Regions from separate parts of the Endozoicomonas sp. ALD040 genome, predicted to be linked through region 2. Evidence: predicted binding sites of a transcription regulator. Region 2 holds the regulator's gene; each other region holds the start of a gene.

Region 1 (6,832 bases), 3.3 Mb from region 2:
CAGGCTCAAAATGAGATTGGGCGCCTGGCAGTAGTCATATCATCGACGATCAATGCCCAGCTTCGACTTGGGGAAGATGTTAATGGCAACGCCGGTGTCGACCTTTTTTCTGATCTGACAAATCCTGCCAGTGGTATATTTTCCCTGGACGTTGTCTCTACCGCAGTGTCTGATATGAGAATTACGGATAGTTCCCAAGTCAAAGCCAGCGACTATGATCTGCGGGTAGATAACACCGGCAACTATGTTATTACCCGTTTGAACGACGGGGTTCAATTCAGTGGCAGCTTATCCGGTGCCGGTACCGATACCCTGAACTTTGATGGTGTTGAAATTGATATCGACGGCACCGCTACTGACCAGGCTTACCGGTTGTCACCGGTGCGTTATGGTGCCAGAGATCTTGATGCGGTTCTGACGGAACCTTTTGCTCTGGCTCTGGCAGCACCAGGTGGCGGCGTGGCCGATAATTCAAACTTGCAGACAATTATTCAGCTTCAGAATGATGCTCTGATAGAAGGGCAAAGTAGTCTGACTGAAAGCTATACCCGGTTTATTGGCGATATTGCGGTACAGACTTCTCAGGCGAAAACAGAAGCCGATGGGGGTAAAAAGCTGTTTGAGCAGGCTGAAGCGAGCCGAAATGCTTATAGCGGTGTCAATCTGGATGAAGAAGCCGCCAACCTTCTGCGCTTTCAGCAACTTTACAGTGCCAATGCTCAGGTAATTTCAGTGGCCCGGCAGACATTTGATTCATTGCTGAGAATGTTCTGATTAAAACAGGAAGCCGAAAACATGCGTATCAGCAGCATCAATTTCAATAATATTATGCTCAGGGCTATGCAGGACGGTATGGCCAGACTGGCTGTAACCACTGACCAGATGGCAAGCGGAAAGCGTATCTTGCAACCATCAGATGACTCCGTTGACACAGTAAAAATTCTTCAGATCAATAATGAATTAACGGCAATAGGACAGTATGAAGATAATATTGATTCGGCGAGGAGAATGCTGCAACAGCAAGATGTTTTGTACAGTGGAATGACTGAGCAACTGCGGCGTGCCAGAGACATTATTTTGCAGTCCAGCAACGGAACCCTGACTGATCAGGACTATGTGCCACTGGCAGAGGAGCTGGATACGGTCAGTAAGTCTCTGTTAAGCCTGGCCAATTATCAGCAGGCAGACGGGCAATATATTTTCTCCGGAACCCTGAGCACCCAGAAGCCTGTTGATGAGGTCGCTGGTGATTATTCATACTATGGCAATAATAACCTTCGCCAGGTCAATATCAGCGGCTCTGCCCAGATACCGGTTAATGAGCCGGGAGAAAATCTGTTTTTTGACCCAACCGCTACACCACCAACGGACAGTGTCTTTGATGCTCTGTCTGATGCAGTGGATGAACTGAGAAACCCTGTGAGTTTAAACACCGTTCTTTCTGACGCATTGACATGGATTGACGACACTCTGGACAGGATAGGGATCGCCCAGACCAAGGCTGGCAGTAATCAGAGTGTGCTTGACCGGGTGGGTGAAAGCCATGCCGATATCAAACTCATGCTGGAAAAACTTCATTCATCCCTTGAAGATATTGATATGACAAAGGCTGCTACCGATCTGGCTCAGCAGCAGACCCTGCTCAATGCCAGTCAGCAGGTTTATGCCAACATCAAGCAGTTGTCTCTGTTCAATTATTTCTGACGGGCCATGGGCAAAAAAAAATCCTCATTTCAGGGGATTTTAATATTTTTTGACACCTTGCCGATTGGAGTTCTGTACCCATCACATACGAGTGGTGAAAAGGATGCCAGGAATAAATCGCACCGGGCCAAAAAAAGCGGCTAGTCCAATAGCAAGTCAGCGTGCAGTTAAAAATGATGCGAAAGCTGTCGAGCCCCCTAAAGTCAATAATGATCGTTTGCAGTTGAGCGGTGAAGCCCAGAATATTGAAGAACTGTTCCAGTCTCTGTCAGCCATAGATGAAATTGACAGTAAAAAAGTGGAAAGCATTCGGCGCGCCATTAAAAAAGGTGAGATGCCGGTCGATTATCAAGTGCTTGCCAATAAAATTCTGGAGCTTTCCGATGACTTTGATGACCACAGAAAAGAATGACAATAAAAGTGGTACCTACAACGTCTCTGCTGAAAAAAAACTGCTGGATAATATTCGAGATGCACTGGCTTTAACCCGCAAACTTGAAGCTGTTCTGAGCAAGGCCCATAACCTGATGCTGGAAAGGGATATTGCAGCTCTGGAAACTCATCTGGAAACTCAGGTCAAACTGTTGGACATGCTGCATCTGAATGCTTCCCTGCGAGAGCATTATTTGAAAGAAGCGGGGTTGTCACCGGACCCGGCAGGTATACGAACTTTTCTGCAGATTATAGCTTCTACTCCCAAGTCTGAAATCACACTGAAACAATGGCATCAACTGGAAATCACAGCAGGTCGCTGCCGCAGTTTGAATCAGGCAAACGGCAAACTGCTGAGTCGTTTGGCTGCCAGTACTAACCAGATTATTGATGTGGTTTTTTCCAGTCAGGAACCTGTGCCCTATAACCAACAGGGCATCTGCGAAAGAAAGCTGGGCTGATCAGCATGTGGTTTTCTGATGATTTGCGGCGATTTCAGAAACTGTTGATTTTTGGCCTCACGATTTTTGGCTTCTCCTTGCTGCTGCTTTCCCGATCATCAGCCAACTCAGTCAGAGAATTCCCTCAGGAACTCAGTCTCCATAAATGGGAGTTGACCACTTCCCGTTTCGAGTGTCGCATGAACAGCAAAGTGACGGGGCTGGGTAGTATCGTTTTGAATGCGGCTGCCGGAGGCATTCATTATATAACCCTGGAACCGGATTTTTTCATTAAAGAAGCCCGACATATTCGTGTTGGGGTTCAGCAATCACCCTGGCGTCATAGCCATTATCTGAACGCTCTCGGAGGTGTTGAAGCAGAGCCGGATAAACAGTTTGAAATGAGAATCAATGTTGCCCGTGTTGTGGAAGATATGCAACAGGGTCATCAGCTGGTTATTGAGATTGAGAGGGAGGCAGTTAACCCTGTTCATATTAAAATACCCGCTATGAATTTCCAAAAAACAGCAGCAACATTTTATAAATGTTATGGAGAATTGCTGGCTCTGAACTACGAACAGGCAAAAGAAACACTGTTCTATTACTCCTCTTCAGGCTCTCGTATAAGCTCTGAGCAGTTATCACATCTTGATGATCTGGCCACTTATATTCTGGTGGATAAAAGTGTAACCAATGTCGCCATTGACGCTCACACAGATTCTCGGGGTGACAGGCTGGAAAACCTTCAGCTGTCAAAAGTGCGTGCAAGCCGTATTTATAGATATTTACGATCAAAAGGTATTCCCGAACAGCGTCTTACCATGCGCTTTCATGGTGACCGCTATCCTGTCGCCACCAATGCAACTGTTGAAGGAAGAAATAAAAACCGACGGGTAAAGATTACCCTGAGCCGCCGATAAATAATTCTGACAATAAATCGTCAACTACGAAAGAGCCTGTTCTCACCAGGCACTTTTACAGAACAATATTTCACAGAACAATAGTGGATGGCGGCTCAATGGACATCAAAGGTCTTAACCCGGATTCCCTCAGTGTACTCCTGAAAAACCGACCTGCTCCGATTTTACCTTCCGCAATTGAATCTGAAGCTGTGACTACCACCGGCTTTGGCAATCTGCTGCAACAGGCCATCGAAAAGGTTAATGATCTGCAACAACATTCCAGCAGCATGATGCACAACATTGAAACCGGGGAGAGTGATGACCTCATGGGCACCATGATTGCCATGCAGAAATCCAGTATTTCCTTTCAGGCATTGATGCAGGTCCGTAATAAGGCAGTGACTGCTTACGAAGACATCATGCGTATGCAGATTTAAGGTAGAAAAATACCATGGCAGAATCAGATAAAAAGGCTGCCCCGGAGCCGACACCAGAAGAAAAAGAAGTGAAGCCTGTGTGGCGCGAAGCAGTGGACAGAGTCACCGGAGTTCTGAAAAACAATCGCAGCTATCAAGTGGTGCTGATGGTGTTGTTTGCAGTTTCTGTTGCCCTGATGTCGGTTTTCTGGCTCTGGTCACAATCTCCGGATTATCAGCCACTGTATGGCAATCAGGAACTCTATGATGTGGCCAGTGTGGCCAATGTGCTGGAACAAAACAATATTGCTTATAAAATTCACCCGGCTTCGGGACAGGTAATGGTGGATGTCGGCAGGCTTGCTGATGCCCGAATGCAGCTGGCTGTATCAGGCGTTCAGGCAAGAATGCCGGAAGGACTGGAAACTCTGGATGGGCAGGAGATCGGTACCAGCCAGTTTGTGGAAAATGTTCGTTACCGGCGCGGTCTCGAAGGTGAGCTGGCTCAAACCATTATCAGCCTGAAACCCGTCCGCAATGCCCGAATCCACCTGGCTCTGCCCAAACAGAGCAGCTTTATTCGCAAGCAGGGAAAACCGTCGGCCTCGGTGTTTGTCGATCTGTTTCCGGGGTACAGGTTGAGCAATGAACAGATTGAAGGCATCGTGAATCTGGTGGCCGCCAGTGTCGCCAATATGAATCGCAGCGATGTTTCTGTCATTGACCAGTCCGGCAAACTGCTCTCTTCCGATATTTTACTGGGCAACAGTGCGCTCAGTGAAGCCAGTAAACAGTTGGACTTTAAGCGCCAGGTTGAGGCTCATTTTCAACAGCGCATTAGTGCCCTGCTAGAGCCACTGGTGGGTGCTGTCAACTTCAGAGCTCAAGTCAGCGCCAATGTGGATTTTGAACAGGTAGTACAGACGGTTGAGCAATATGAGCCTGGTGCTCCGGTGCTGAGAAGCGAGCAGGGAAGGGAAGTGGCAACCAGTGGGCAGGGAGCCAGAGGCATACCTGGAGCTCTCAGCAATCAGCCTCCGGAAGAAGAAGGTCAGGCTGAAGCAGAGCAAAACAATAATGTCCAGTCAGAGTTTGTCCGCAATTATGAAGTAGATAAAGTTATCAGGCAGGTGGCCAATCAGCAGGGCAGAGTACAAAAACTGAGCGTTGCAGTCGTTCTCAATGAGCAGCCTGATGAAGCTCTGGGTATTGGTAACTGGGACCAGGCAAGAATTGCCACGATTCAACAAATGATCATTGATGCAACAGGTATTGATCAGGCCCGTGGTGATCAGATCAGTATTCACACCGCACCCTTTGTGCCAGTCACTCATGTTGAACCTATCGGGCTGGCCTGGTGGCAACAGCCGCAGGTTCTCTACTTCGTCAAATATGGTTGCGGCACTTTGTTGGGTATTTTGGTGATTATGTTTCTTTTAAGACCCATGATGAAACAGATCACCGTCAAGATGGAGGAGCCCGAAGCATTACCTCCTCCAACGCCCGAGGAAAGTGGTGCCCAGTTTGACCAGAAAGGCAGGAAAGTGATCTTTGACGACACCTTTGATCTGTTGCCACCTGAGTTAGCCGATTTTGAAACTCAGGTGACTCAGATGCGAGAGCTGTCCTCGAAGGCTCCTGCCAGGGTTGCACAGGTGATCAAGCTATGGATGAACAGTCATGAGTGATAATCCGAGAGTCTTGCCATCAAGGCAGCCGACGCCCAAAGACATAGCCATTCTGCTGCTCAGTCTTGGGGAAAAAGGTGCGGCGCAGGTATTCAAACACCTTAGCCAGCGGGAAGTTCGACAGATCAGCACGAACATGGCGACCATCTCACCATTGAAAAGAGATCAGGTTCAGGAAGTGCTGGACCTGTTTTTCCACACCTATCGCTACGATAGTGCCTTGTCCGGCTCCTCAAAAAGCTATCTCAACAAGACCTTGAAGTTGGCTCTGGGTGATAAAGAAGCAAAAGGGGTCATGGACTCTATTTTTGGTGGTGAGAGCAATAGCCTGGAAGCGATGAAATGGATGGACTCGGGAACCATTACTGAACTGATTGTTGATGAGCACCCACAACTTCAGGCAGTGGTATTGACCTATCTGGGAGCCACGCAGGCTACCGATGTATTAATGCGCCTTCCAGCCAAGAGTCATCAGGATCTATTGTCACGAGTCGCCCGACTGCAGGAATTACATCCATCCATTATTGAAGAACTTAACATTATATTTGATGCCAATGTCGGCAAAATGAGCACCAGCCAGAATACCACCGTCAGTGGTCTTCGTCAGGTGGCCGATATAATGAACCGGATGAATGATACTTCGGTGCAGAGTCTGTTGAGTTACTTTAAGGAGCAGGACAAAAAACTGGCTGAGCAAATTGAACAACAGATGTTCCTCTTTGAACACCTTATGCGTCTGGATGAAGATGCGCTGCGTAAGGTCATGGCGGAGGTCAGCCAGGATATTCTGGCTCTGGCGCTCAAGGGGGCTGCTCAGGAGATGGTTGATTCTGTGGTAGGCACCATGACCAAACGAAGCGCCAAATTCCTGCTTGAAGATATTGAAAACCTCGGCCCGGTGCGTGCCAGCCAGGTTCAGTCTGCCCGAAATGATGTGCTTCGGGCAGCGCGACAGCTGGCGGCATCCGGTGAGATAGAGCTGAGCTTTAATGATGAGGACGAGATGATCGGGTAATGCAAACCAATATCCATCACGTTTTTCATAATACTAACAACAGGTTGGTTCATGACAAACAGACAAAAAATATGGCAGCCTGAAACAGCGGCCTTCAAACGGTTTCTCTTTCCGGTTCACCAGAAGCCCGGTGAATCTCAGAATTCAGAGCGTTCAGAGGTAGATCAACAACCTGACTATAGTGCTTCCCAGTCTGTCGATACGGTTGAGAATACAGTACCGAAACCTCAGGAAT
Region 2 (6,832 bases):
GCTCTTTGATCAATGGTTGCAGGTATTTTTTGCGCAGAGATTCTCCACTTCGATTCAGCAGTTTTTCCAGTTCTTCCAGTTGTAATGTTCGCAGCGCACACAAGTTAAGGATGGCTTGGCGCACCTCTTCGCTGGGGGCTCGCTTTTTTGTAGCGACAGGCTCTGCCAGAGTCGAAAGCTGGTTCTCTAAAGGTCCGGACCTTTCGGGCCAAGCTCCGGACCTTTCGCCTTCAGACCAGGATCTTTCCATCTCCATACCTTCGAAAATCCGTTCTAGCATCGTATCTTCTGCCATAGCCTGGGCGGTGAAATAAATTGTTCCACGACCACTACCATCTTGATATAGAAGCTTTTTGTCAACAAGAGAGGCAAGCAGGGCCGAGAGGTCTCGAGGGTGAATATCCAGAATAGACATCATTCTGGCATGATCCACTGTCTTTTCAATATGAGCAGTAATCAGGATAAGCTGCTCTTGCTTGCCTAATTTATCAAAAACTACTTCCCCCAGGGTTTCGGCATCCCGGCTCTCCTCAACCTGCTCAGCCATCATCCGGCGAACCATCTCTTCACTCACCTGCATATCACCACTGTTAAAGCGACGATAGGTGCCGATCATGGGGTTACCTTTGATGTAGACTGGCTTTTGCTTACGATTGGCGGGAGGGACATGAATTTGGATGAGAGATTTCCCCTCAATCTCCAGAACCTTGACCCAACGATCTCGAATAATACAAGTGCTGACTTTCTGTGGATTGTTCAGGGTATCCCAAAACTCTTTCAGAACTTTCGGGGTGTCGGTAATACCTTCCAGAACAAATCGGTGACCCGATTTTTCTTCAAGGCCCAGAAAAATATCGCCGCCCTGGGTATTGGCAAAAGCACTGTAGGTTTCCCACATGTCTTTCGGGATAGCACCTTTGCCATCCCGCCCCTGTGCCAGTTTACACTCCACGTCCACACTTTCCCGCATGGCGGCAATATCTCCAAGCGTTTCGATAATCAGCATTCAAATTCCTGATGGCTGCCCATACCCGACAGTGGTTATGTTACCGTTTATGCAGCTTCTTGTAACAGGTAAACCATGATTTCATTATTTTCTTCTGAAAGCTCATTAATACCAACTCGATCAGTGGAGAATGAGACTATCTGTTTTACGGAGAGAACGCTCCGTTTATTCCAGCAAATGATCGATGAACAGGGCTATTTCACGTCATTTTTTATAAAAAAGTCAAAAAATGAATTAAAGTGGCCGAGAAATTTGACGAAATAGAATTTTAGACCTTAAATGAATGAATAAGAGTTTGCTTATTGCAATTCATATTATTCAGAGCTGTTTGTTACATTGCGTTGATGACAAGGAAAGTCGTTACAATGGATGCAGCAGATCAGGTATTGATCATAGAAGACGCTCAACAGCGGCGACATGATCTAAGTACCGTTATCGAATTTATGGGGTATCGTACTAGGGCCGTCAGTTCCGCCTACTGGGAAGATGCTATCAGCGAGTCCAACAAAGAAGGATTCTGTGCGCTTTTTCTTGGCGATTTTCTCCAGGCAGAAAGCTCAATGCAGGGCATGATCGCCCGTATACAGAACTGGAGTGGCGGGGTTCCCGTCATTCGCATAGCCGAACCCCTTCCGGAAAACCTCCAATCTTCACTCCGCAGGCAGGTCATTGCCCGTATCGACTGGCCTTGCAATCGTTCACAGTTGCTCTCTTGCCTGCATTATGGTCAGGTGTATCGCGAACAATGGCGTCAACTTCACCAGACAGGTATGAATCAGCAAGTAGAGCTGTTCCGTGGGCTGGTGGGTAAAAGTGACAAAGTTCGCAAAGTTCGCGCTTCCATGGCACAGGTGGCTGACCGTGACGTCAATGTTATGGTGACCGGTGAGTCAGGAACAGGCAAAGAGCTGGTGGCCAGGAATCTGCACGACCACTCCCATCGTCGGGATATGCCTTTTGTGCCGGTAAACTGTGGTGCTATTCCTAATGAATTGCTGGAAAGTGAGCTGTTTGGCCATGAGAAAGGTTCTTTTACCGGTGCGGTCAGCTCAAGAAAAGGGCGGTTTGAACTGGCACAGGGTGGCACACTGTTTCTTGATGAAATTGGTGATATGCCGCTGCACATGCAGGTTAAGTTGCTCAGGGTTTTGCAGGAGCGCACTATTGAAAGGGTGGGGGGATCCGAGCAGATTCCCGTAGACGTCAGAATTATAGCGGCTACTCATAAAAACCTTTCTGAAATGATTGAGTCCGGTGAGTTCAGGGAAGACTTGTACTACCGGCTGAATGTATTCCCCATTGAAATGCCTGCTCTCAGGGATCGTCCGGAAGATATTCCGCTGATTCTCAACGAGCTGGTCAGTGCAATGGAAAAACAGAGTCGCGGCTCCATTCGTCTGAGTTCTGCTGCGATTATGTCGCTATGCCGTCATGACTGGCCGGGTAATGTCAGGGAAATGTCCAATTTGCTGGAAAGACTGGCGATTATGTATCCCTACGGTGTCGTAGGTGTTCAGGATCTGCCACAGAATTTCCGTCATATGGAAGCTATTACTGATGATGACGGTGTTGCCGAGCTGTTCCCGGATAGTATTCAACCTGCAGGAACCGGAAAAGTCGATGATTTGGCGATTCTTCCTGTGGGCGGCCTGAATCTGAAGGAATTTTTGACACGGCTGGAAAAAAGCCTGATCCAGCAAGCTCTGAGTGACTGCAACAGCGTTGTGGCCAGAGCGGCTGACAAACTTCAGATTCGCCGGACGACACTGGTTGAGAAAATGAGAAAGTATGGCCTTCATCGTTATGAAGAGACCATGCGTTAATCAGATCGGTTCAAAAAAATGGCTATCAGCGTGAGCTGATAGCCATTTTTTTTGTCTTAACTTACCAGGTTCGATTTTATGACGGCCTCGTCTGCTTTTGAAAAAAAGTAGACGAGGCCGTTTTTGTATTTTTAGAATCCCGAAAATTTTTACCTGGTAGCTGTCTTTTTTATCTAAAAGTAAGTCGGTTTTATCAATTATCAAACAAGTAGGAAGATAAAATTTTTGACGTTTTTTATCTCTGGATAAAGTGTTTTTATCCAACATTGGAAATTAACTTTATTTTGTCGTTTTTTAAATCTCTCAGTTTCGGAATTTATTTTGTCAATTAAGTAACACTTTATATCCCTCTGGAAAATATTATGCGACAGTAATTCGTCACTATAAAATGACACTGTCAAATAACTTTCTTTTTATTTTTCAATGAAACGACGTTTGATGTCTTCTTTTTAGATCGATTTTGACTCTGTCAAAAAAGTAACATGACGGAAATTCGACCGGTAAAAATAAATCTCAATAAAAACAGTAGGTTATGATCTTTAGGCTGGAACTGGTCAAAATGATGTCACGTCAGCTATGTGACCATGAGTGAAAAACAGGCGTTTTAAAAAATTGGCACGGCTCTTGTTATTAATAAAGTACAGGCAGTAAAAAAAGAAAAAACGTTTTTGATTCCAGATTTTATGCAGTAATCACTGAAAAGAAGCTGAAAGCCATGAACTCATCAACAAAACAGATTATTGCAGTTGCGGGGTGTAAGGGTGGAGTAGGTAAAACATTAGTTGCAGTCAATCTCGCACTGGCTCTCACAAACAACGGAAGACGTGTGGTTTTAATGGATGGAAACCTGGCTGTCCCCGATGTTGGAATAAGCCTTGGGCTCGAGAAGAAGCTGGATGTGGCCCACTTCGATGCCAACGACTCTTTTTCCAGTTTTATTCAGGATGGGCCCTCGGGTCTGAAGGTGCTGTCGCCAAAAGGGGAACCTATCTGGAGGGAGACCGTAGAAACCGGTCATGCTGTCCGAATGATAGAAAGTCTGGAGTCACTGGCTCCAACTCTTGATACCCTGGTCATTGATACCGCACCTGGATTAGCTCCGGACAATGTAGCTCTTATTCAGGCTGCGGGAGAAATTCTCATCGTCATCAATCAGGAAGTTGTGTCACTGCTCGATGCTGTGAGAATGATCCGTGTGCTTTACCGAATATACGGTGTCCGTCGTTTTGGAGTGATTGTCAACGCCGTTAATAACCGTCGGTATGGATCGAACCAGTTTGAAAGGTTGCAATCCTATCTGAATGATGAAGTAGAAATTATTCTCCGTTATCTGGGGGCGATTCCATTCGACAAGGCTGTCGCAGAATCACTCACCCGTCAGCAGGCACTTCTGCAGGTAAATCCGGATTGCCGGGCTTCGAAAGCCATTTTGCGTATTGCACATCAGATGATGGCGATACCAGTAACACCGCCAAGAGGTCGTATCGAATTCTTCTTGCCAACAAGAATAAAAGAGAGGGTATAAGCATGGATGCTACAGCACAGGGAGTGCAGGCAACTCAAGCCAATCAGGAAAAGAGTCAGAAACTGATTCAGACCGAAATGGTTGAAACTCATAAGGCTCTGGTAAAAAGAATTGCGAATCATCTGGCCGCGAGGATGCCGGCCAGCGTTCAGATCGATGACCTGGTTCAATCAGGTATGATCGGTCTGCTGGAAGCGGCCTCAAAGTACGATGCCAGTAAAGGTGCCAGTTTCGAAACATTTGCGGGCATTCGTATCCGTGGTGCCATGCTGGATGAAATCCGGAAAGGTGACTGGGGGCCAAGATCCGTTTACAGAAACAGTCGCAGAGTGACTGAGGCGATTCAGAAGGTTGAAGCCCGCCTTGGAAGAGATGCCAGAGACTTCGAAGTGGCTAAGGAGCTGGAAGTCAATCTGGATGAGTTCTACACCATTCTCAGTGACCTTCGTGGTTGCCGACTGTTCAGTTTTGAAGAACTGTTCGACAGCGAAGAGTCCAGAATGCAGGCTCGCTCTGGAGATAGAGGTCCATCAGCCGATATTCAGGAAGAGAAGTTCAAGTATGCCCTGGTAGAAGCTTTAGAGAAGTTACCCGAGCGGGAAAAGCTGGTTCTGATGCTTTATTACGATGAGGAGATGAATCTCAAGGAAATTGGTAAGGTTCTGGGCGTCAGTGAGTCCAGGGTCAGCCAGATTCACTCTCAGGCAGCCGTCAGATTAAGAGCCAAGCTCCATAACTGGTTAGGTTAAACCACCAGTGTACCCGGGGGGACTCGTGGGTATAGGGTCCCCAAGCTCTAAAGCAAGCATTTTTTGTTTCTATCCAGGGTCATTGCTTCTCCAAACCCTGTGGCTGGAATGAATGATTTGTAGAGTAAACGGTATTTTTTCACTCTATATGCTCTCTGGCAGTGAGCAGCAAGCTTTTAGCTTCCTATTATTCCAAGTACGCAGGTCCTTACTCCATATACTTTTTTATAAAGTAGTTTTTATTAAGTAGTCTTATAACGGACCTGTATTAATATGAAATGGAATTCTTATCTCGCAGGGTGCTTTCTGGCCCTTACCTCCTGCTTCCTGTCTGCACAAGAAGCGCCAGTGAATATCAAGAACGTTGTTACCATTAACACTCATCAGGCCAAGCGCCTTCATGAATTGGGGGCTTTATTTATAGATGTGAGACCTTATCAACAGTGGGAGTGGGGGCATATTGACCGGTCTCAAAGTCTGGATTTAAGGGCGGGCTTCAGACAGCTGTTCAAGCCTGGCACTTTGGATAAAAAGACGCCTATTGTCATCTACGGAAACAGCACGTATCACATGAGGGGAGCGATAGCGAGTTACCTTGCCGCACTCTGGGGTTACGAGAGAGTGTTCTTTTTCAGGGACGGCTACTTTTCCTGGTTGGCACTTGATTATCCGGTAACACTTTATTCAGAACTGGAAACAGAAGAAGTCATCAGTTGGAAGCCAGGAAAGCAAAAGATAGATGATATGAGTGATTCGCAGACATTCTCGTCCATGTTGATGAAATAAGTTATTTCAAGTTATAAAAAAGGCGTCATGTGGCGTTTTTTTTATAACTTGCAGAAACCCATGGTATACAAGAGCCAGTTGATGCCTATAATTTTTTATTCAATATTGTGTCGAATATAACCAGTGGAGCGACACCCGCATGTCTCCCTTCTTCATTTGCCTGAATCGTTAAGCCGTAAACCCGTTCATTTCCAGCCACTTTAAACTCCCATAATGGCTCGCTCTTATATTTAAAGCATTTGTAGCCTGTAGCGCCTTCTTCATGGGCTGCATACCGGCCTGTTTCGTGAATGCTTTGCATTTTTTTAAGGGCATTATCGGATATTGTGCTTTTGATTGCATCTGATGAAGCGTCAAAATAGGCATAGGCAACAATGTTTTTTTTACCCGTATCTTTACTTGACGGGGTAAAGCCTCTTCTGTAAATAGGTCTGATGTATTGGTTGTCTATCGGTATATCCTCTTTCCACGGCCTCGCAGGCAACTGGTCCTTCGGCATAATGATATCCTTGAGTTTCCTGGCTATTGCCCCAATACTTCGACTTTTTTTAGGGCGTTTTTTTTTCTTGATCTGTGTTAAGTCATGATAGAAGGGTAAATACGGCTGCTTCCAGTCGTCGGGGTAATTGACGTTGGTTTTGGTTGAAAACGCTAAGTCTTGAGCGTTGTCGCACTTATCCATAGATTTTTTGATGTCCACTGGCATCTTCTTTTTCTCGGTTCTGATTATTTTTTCTAACAAACGACTAGTGTCTATTTTCTTTCTGTAGGCGAAGTAACGGGTTATTTTTTTCGGTAAAGGAACCAATGCAAGTGTAGAACCTAACATGCACAGAAGGTAAAATGTATAGGAAGCTACAGACGCTAAATTAAAGAGCTTCATAGTAAAGCTGTTGTTGTTTGCTTCTCTCCTGGCTCTTACTCTTTCAGCAAGCTCCCTGGC
Region 3 (6,832 bases), 3.3 Mb from region 2:
CAGTAAGGTGCTGGCAATGGTTTGAATATCACTGACAGAGACATCTTCGGTCAGCAAATCTCTGAGTATTCGGGAAAACACACTCATGGACAGCTTTTTGGGAATAAGATCTTCAGCCAGTTTGGGGGAATAGTGAGTCAGCTTATCCAGCAGTTGCACTACTTCATCATGCCCAAGCAGCTCACTGGCGTGCTCATCAATAATTTTATTAAGGTGTGTAGCGATAACCGTAGCAGCGTCGACTACCGTGTAGCCCAGTCCGACGGCATGTTCCCGCTCTGAGGTTTCAATCCAGAGTGCTTCCAGTCCGTAAGCAGGCTCTGAAGTTGCAATACCATTTATCTCACCAAATACTTCACCGGGATTGATCGCCAATAAACGCATGGGCTCAATCTGTCCTTCGGCAACAATGACACCCTTGAGCAGTATATTGTAACTATCAGGTTTCAGGTTCAGATTATCTTTCACATGCACGCTGGGAATCAGAAAGCCCAGCTCCCGGGATTGGGTTTTGCGAATGCCTTTTAGCTGAGTGAGTAGTTGAGCGCCCTGATTTTCATCTGCCAGAGGAATGAGTTTATAACCCAGTTCAAGCCCCAGGGTATCCACTGGCGGAATATCTCCCCAGGACCAGGGTGATGACTCACTGACATCTTCTGTATTGGCTGCAGAGTGGCTGGATTCGGGTTCATCCTTCTGATGTTTGTTGGTGGTCCACCAGGCCAGAAACGCCACGATCAGGCCCAGACTGAGAAAGGGTACATGGGGCATACCGGGAACAATGCCTATCACCATTAAAATCATGGCTGTGAGGCCCAACGCTTTCGGAGAAGAGAACATCTGTTCGGAAACCTGATGCCCTACATCCGCAGATTCAGAGACACGGGTTACCATGATAGCCGCAGAGGTGGAGAGCAGCAGCGAAGGAATCTGGGCCACCAGACCATCACCAATCGTCAGAAGAGAATAAACAGCAAAGGCTTCCCCGGCAGATAACCCTTGGCCAATGGTGCCTATCAGCATTCCACCTATGATATTGATGGCAAGAATAAGCAGGCCGGCCACAGCATCACCCCGGACAAACTTACTGGCACCATCCATTGAGCCATAGAAGTCTGCCTCCCGGCGTACACTTTCCCGGCGGTCGTGCGCTTCCTGCTGATCAATAACGCCGGCATTGAGGTCTGCATCAATGGACATCTGCTTGCCTGGCAGGGCATCGAGAGTGAAGCGGGCGGTCACCTCAGAAATACGACCAGCACCCTTGGTGACCACGACAAAGTTGATAATCACCAGAATAAAGAACACCACCAGACCAACAACGTAACTGTTGCCAATAACAACCTCACCAAAGGATTGAATCACCTTTCCGGCAGCGCCATTGCCAGTATGTCCATTCAGAAGAACCACCCGGGTTGATGCCACGTTCAGGGCAAGGCGCAACAAAGTGGAAACCAGCAGGATGGTTGGAAACACCGCAAATTCAAGAGGTCGAAGTGTGTAAATACTAACTAACAGGATGAGCAGAGACAGTGCGATGTTGAAGGTAAAGAATACATCCAGCATAAAAGGCGGCATCGGCAGTGTAACCATACCGAGCGTCATCAGAACGATCAGCGGAATCCCGATATTCAGGTTGCCGCTTTTGGGCGACATCATGTATAGCAGACGTTGAGCTTCCTTGATCATTGTCTCTTCTTATCCCATTTTTCCCGGAAGGCGCTGGGGACTTCCGGTGTTGGTAAATCGGGTGCCTTGCTTCTGCGTCCGGCCTGAAAGTCATTCAGATGATGGACGTAAGCCAAAACCTGGGCAACGGCCAAAAACAGGTCGTCGGCAATTTCCTGATTTAACTGTGTCGTATGATAAATCACCCGGGTTAACGTGGGTGACTGTACCACCGGCTTATTGTATTCCCGTGCCACAGCGCAGATACGCAGGGCTACTCTGTCAACGCCTTTTGCTACGACATAGGGCGCTCTGGCCTTGTCCAGATCATATTTCAGAGCCACTGCAAAGTGAGTTGGGTTGGTGATAATGACATCCGCCGAAGGAACGGCCTGCATCATTCTGCGACCCGCAATTTCCTGTTGCTTCTCCCGCAGTCTTGAACGAAGCTCTGGCTGACCTTCAGACTCTTTCATTTCATCACGCATTTCCTTGTGTGTCATGCGCAGTTTTTTCATGTGGTTCCATCTTTGGAAAGGTACATCAATAAAACAGATCAACAGCAGGGCACTGACCAGAATGGTGATGGCCATGGTAAGGTGGCTGAGGCCCTCTGAAACTGCTTGAAATATCGGCAGCCGGTTGAGCCAGAGCACATCCCGAAAGAACCATTGATTTATGAGCCAGAGGGAAAAAGCCAGCAGAGAGATTTTGGCAATGGACTTTAACAACTCAATCATGGAGTTGGCAGAAAACATGCGTTTAATGCCTTTGAGAAAACTGATGCGCTCAGCCTTGGGTCGTATCTGTTTATTTGAGAATATCCAGCCTCCTAAAGCCGCTGAAGCGGCTATTGAGGCCAGAATGACAATCAGCATAAAGGGCAGCAAGCCGGAGAACCCCTGAGTCATGCTGACGATCAGGTGATCCGTCAGCCAGCTTTCCTGACGCAATACGTCTTTTTCAAACCTGAAGCTTTTGTACATAACCTGAAACAGCTGGTCGCGAATTAATCCACCACTGAGCCATAAAGCAACCAGGGTTGAAGCCAGCAAAGCAAAGGTGACCAGTTCCCGGGATCGGGGAACCTGGCCTTCGTCACGGCTCTTCTGAAGTTTTCGTTCGGAGGGTTCTTCTGAGCGTTCGCCAGTCTGTGATTCTTCTGCCATCTGAAAATTCCTAAAGAACCAGTGATCGTAGAATGTCCAGAACAGTCCGGGTAAATCGTGTGAAGACACCGTTCAGGGTGGAACTGATCAGCATCAGAATAAAAATGCCTGCCAGCATGGTCAGAGGAAAGCCCAGACTGAAAATATTGAATTGCGGCGCCGAGCGGTTCATTACACCAAAGGTAAAAGTGACAATTAATAATGCAACAATGGCGGGAAGAACCATCAGTAGTGCGCTGGCAAACATCCAGCCGCCCATGGCGGGAAGCCGGTCAATATCCAGTTGGCGAATAGAAAAGGGCGCAATGGGAATGGTATTAAAGCTCTCCACAACAATAGAAATGACGACCAGATGCCCATCAAATGCCAGAAACATCAGAAAGCTCAGCAGTTGGAATACCTGGCTGATTACCGGAATCTGGGCGCCGTTCATCGGATCAAACATGACCGCCATACCCAGACCCATCTGCAGGGAGAGCATTTGTCCGGCGGAGGTGAAAATAGCGAAATAGATTTGCAGTACCATCGCCATTAAAAGCCCGACAGCCAGCTGTTGTGCAGTGATCAGAAGGGCTTCACCCGACAGTGGCTCTACTGCGGGTACCGCAGGCAGCATGGGGGCCACAATAATAGTGATGGCCATCGCCAGAATTACCCGGATTCTGGGTGCCACTACCTGACTGCTGATAATGGGCATTGCCAGAAAGAGGGCTCCGATACGAAAAAACGGCCAGAGGTACTGACCAATCCAGCCCACCACTTCAGAGAAGGTAAAGGTTCCCATCAGGCCAGCATCTCAGGAATAAATTCATACAGCCGGAGAAACAGATCCATAAATTCCTGAATCAGCCAGGGGCCCGTCATGCCTATAGTAACCAGTGTTGCCAGCAGACGGGGCAGGAAACTGAGGGTTTGCTCATTGATTTGAGTCGCTGCCTGCAGTGTGCTGACCACCAGACCCACCAGCAGTCCGGGCATCACAATCACCGATACCATCAGAACAATGAGGGTCAGCGCATCACGAAAAAGGTCTGCCACAACTTCCGGTGTCATGGGGTTTCCTCTGAATAGTTCAGGTTGTTTCGCAACTTTGCAAAACAGACTGCAACCCGAAGAAATTAACCAAGAGCATAGTTTTCTAAAATGAATTCGCAATAGATATATAAAAACATTTTTTTACTTTAAAAACGACTTAAAAGAATGGCAAGTCTATTTAATAAATCCAGAAGCCTTCCCGAGTGGTACTTATCAACAGGCAGTACGTTGAAGTTATTAAGCGAGTAAAACCATGAATAGGAATTAGTAAAATGGCAATGACCGTAAATACCAATATCTTCTCTCAGAATGCTCAGCGTAATCTGAGTAAGACCGAGGCAGGTCTTCAGACCGCCATGCAGCGTCTGTCTTCTGGTATGCGTATTAACAGTGCTAAGGATGATGCTGCCGGTTTGCAGATTGCGAATAAAATGGCTGCACAAATTGGTGGACTTGGTGTCGCTATCCGTAATGCCAACGATGGCATCTCCATGGCCCAGACTGCTGAAGGTGCTATGAGCGAGATCACTAACTCTTTGCTGCGTATGAGGGATCTGGCTTTGCAGGCGTCAAGTGGTACCTATGAGGCTGCTGATGTTACCGCCCTGCAAGCCGAATACGATGCTCAACTGGCTGAGATTGGCCGTATTGCCGCAACGACTGAGTTTAACGGGACAACCGTTCTTGGCGCAGGTACCGTCGAAATTGCAGTTGACTATACCGATGCTACCACCAATAACATAGACCTTAACTTTACTGCCGTTGCGCTGACCGCTGTTACCTTTACCGATGCCGCTACCGCTCAAACAGCAGTGGGTGCATTGGATGTGGATATTGCTGCTTATGACGCTGTTCGAGCCAGTCTGGGTGCATCCCAAAACCGACTGAGCACTACCGTCAATAACCTTTCAAATATCCGTGAAAATCTGAGTGCTTCCAGAAGCCGTATCGTGGATACTGATTTTGCTTCAGAAACAGCGAATCTGAGTAAGTATCAGGTTATGCAACAGGCCGGTACTGCTGTGTTGGCTCAGGCTAACGCGATCCCTCAGAACATTCTGTCTCTGCTGCGTTAATCGCTGGAGAGGTAACATTCAGTCAGCTTTAATGCTGATGGTCTTTGTGGGAGCCAGTGAGCTCCCATTTTTTATAGAGCTGTCTGTTATTCGGTTATGTTTCTCAAAGCGGTGCCGACTGAATAAAAGCAGGCATTAATCAGAGGCTGATTATGTTCAGTTTAAGTGGCATCTATTCAGGGCTGGATGTTAACTCCATTGTTGACACTTTGGTGGAGGCCGAGCGTGCTCCCAGTGAAAACCGTTATGCCCGCAGAGAGGAGGCCTTTAATGTAGAACTGTCTGCCGTCGGGACGCTAAAGTCTGCACTGAATGATTTTAATACTCAGGTAGAAAGCCTGAACAGCATCAGTAAATTCAGTCCCAGAGCCGTCAGTGTCAGTAATGAGTCCGTTCTGAGCGCAACCGCTTCCAGCAGCGCCGGGGAAGGCAGTTATCAGTTTTATGTGGATCAGCTGGCGACTCGCCACCAGACTGTATCCGCAGCTATCGCTACAGATGCCACTATTGGTTCCGGAACGGTCAATCTCTCGGTTAACGGTGAAAGCTTCTCCGTTACGGTCGAACCGGGTTCAGAAAGCCTGACTAATTTACGCGATGCTATAAACAGCGCAGCCGATAACACCGGGGTTCAGGCAGCGATTATTAATGAAAACGGTCAGCAACGTCTGATGCTGACTAGTGAGAAATCCGGAGCAGCAAACACCATAACGAGTGACTTCAGTGGCCTTTCCGGTGGCTCAGCAACCCTGGGTTCCTTTACCGATTTACAGGTGGCAGTGGATGCCAGTATCCGGTTTGGTGCAGGAGCCTCTGCAATCACTATTACTTCCGAAGATAACCAACTGGAAAACCTTATTGATGGCGTCACGCTCAATCTGAAAGCCGTCAGCACAGATCCGGTTACCGTGAATATCTCCGTAGACAAAGACAGCCTGAAAGAGTCCATGCAGGAGTTTGTGGATGCCTGGAACAATGTTAAGTCTACCCTTGATACTCTCACAGATTTCAACGGTGTTTCAGCGGGGCCTCTCAATGGTGATAGCCAGACCCGGGCTATTGAGGGTCAGTTGAGAAGTGTCATCAGTTCTTTATATGGTGAAGACGGTGACACATTCAGAACACTCGGGCAATTGGGTCTGACGACTACCGAAGACGGCTCAATAACCCTGGATAACGATAGTCTGGATGACGCCCTGATTAACAACTTTGATGAATTGGCGCAGGTACTGGCTGGTGAAGATGGCTTAATGAATCAAATGGCAGCCGTTCTCACTCCCCACCTTGAAAGTAGCGGAACGCTTGACAGTCGAGAGGACAGGATTGAAGAGGGCTTGAGTGATATTGAAGATGATCGTGCGGCACTGGAGCTGAGACTGGAGCGGACCCGCAGCTATTACCAGAATCAGTTCCTGGCGATGGAAAGTATTCTGGCCTCACTGAGTGGAACCAGTGACTGGATCACCAGCAGTCTGAATAGTCTGAATAACAATAATTCCTGATCATGGAGAGGGTCATGAAGAAAAAAGGTCTGGGTGCTTATCAGCAACAGGAAAAAGCGGGTGTAGAAGCGTCTGATTCTGTTCAGCTGGTGGGTGTGTTGTTTACCAAACTGATGGACAATCTGGCTAAAGCAAGCCACCACATTGAGCGAAAGGATCTGACCAACAAGTCTGATCGCCTCTCCCTGTCTATCGAAATTCTGCTGGTGCTGGAACAGTCTCTGGATTTTGAAAGAGGTGGTGACTTGGCCGGAAATCTCCAATCGTTATATCTCTATTGCATCAGACGTTTAACTGAGGCCAATGCAAAAAATGATTTGACTGCTATCAGTGAAGTTATGGGGCTGCTAAAAGAAATACAGGAAGCCTGGGCCCATATTTC

What was found. Region 2 encodes FliA, which starts transcription of late flagellar genes. Its sites were predicted from a motif close to CTAAAGTTNNNNNNNNNNCNGCCGATA; they were not measured.
Region 1: the regulator FliA is predicted to act here: its motif matches at 1,744-1,770, upstream of flgM (flagellar biosynthesis anti-sigma factor FlgM).
Region 3: the regulator FliA is predicted to act here: its motif matches at 5,042-5,068, upstream of fliD (flagellar filament capping protein FliD).

Annotation. Positions count from the first base shown of each region.
Region 1 is NZ_CP184829.1:804,590-811,421, reverse strand. It holds gene flgK (flagellar hook-associated protein FlgK) at 1-774, shown strand, start outside; gene flgL (flagellar hook-associated protein FlgL) at 796-1,704, shown strand; gene flgM (flagellar biosynthesis anti-sigma factor FlgM) at 1,808-2,116, shown strand; gene flgN (flagellar export chaperone FlgN) at 2,088-2,597, shown strand; gene ACOJUN_RS02830 (OmpA family protein) at 2,603-3,496, shown strand; gene fliE (flagellar hook-basal body complex protein FliE) at 3,595-3,915, shown strand; gene fliF (flagellar basal-body MS-ring/collar protein FliF) at 3,930-5,582, shown strand; gene fliG (flagellar motor switch protein FliG) at 5,575-6,597, shown strand; gene ACOJUN_RS02810 (FliH/SctL family protein) at 6,649-6,832, shown strand, end outside.
Region 2 is NZ_CP184829.1:4,568,894-4,575,725, forward strand. It holds gene ACOJUN_RS17190 (helix-turn-helix domain-containing protein) at 1-1,006, opposite strand, end outside; gene ACOJUN_RS17195 (sigma-54 dependent transcriptional regulator) at 1,372-2,829, shown strand; gene ACOJUN_RS17200 (hypothetical protein) at 2,830-3,096, opposite strand; gene ACOJUN_RS17205 (MinD/ParA family ATP-binding protein) at 3,545-4,354, shown strand; gene ACOJUN_RS17210 (RNA polymerase sigma factor FliA) at 4,357-5,103, shown strand; gene ACOJUN_RS17215 (rhodanese-like domain-containing protein) at 5,377-5,889, shown strand; gene ACOJUN_RS17220 (hypothetical protein) at 5,975-6,832, opposite strand, start outside.
Region 3 is NZ_CP184829.1:790,136-796,967, reverse strand. It holds gene flhA (flagellar biosynthesis protein FlhA) at 1-1,689, opposite strand, end outside; gene flhB (flagellar biosynthesis protein FlhB) at 1,686-2,837, opposite strand; gene fliR (flagellar biosynthetic protein FliR) at 2,848-3,621, opposite strand; gene ACOJUN_RS02755 (flagellar biosynthetic protein FliQ) at 3,621-3,890, opposite strand; gene ACOJUN_RS02750 (flagellin) at 4,145-4,948, shown strand; gene fliD (flagellar filament capping protein FliD) at 5,101-6,450, shown strand; gene fliS (flagellar export chaperone FliS) at 6,465-6,832, shown strand, end outside.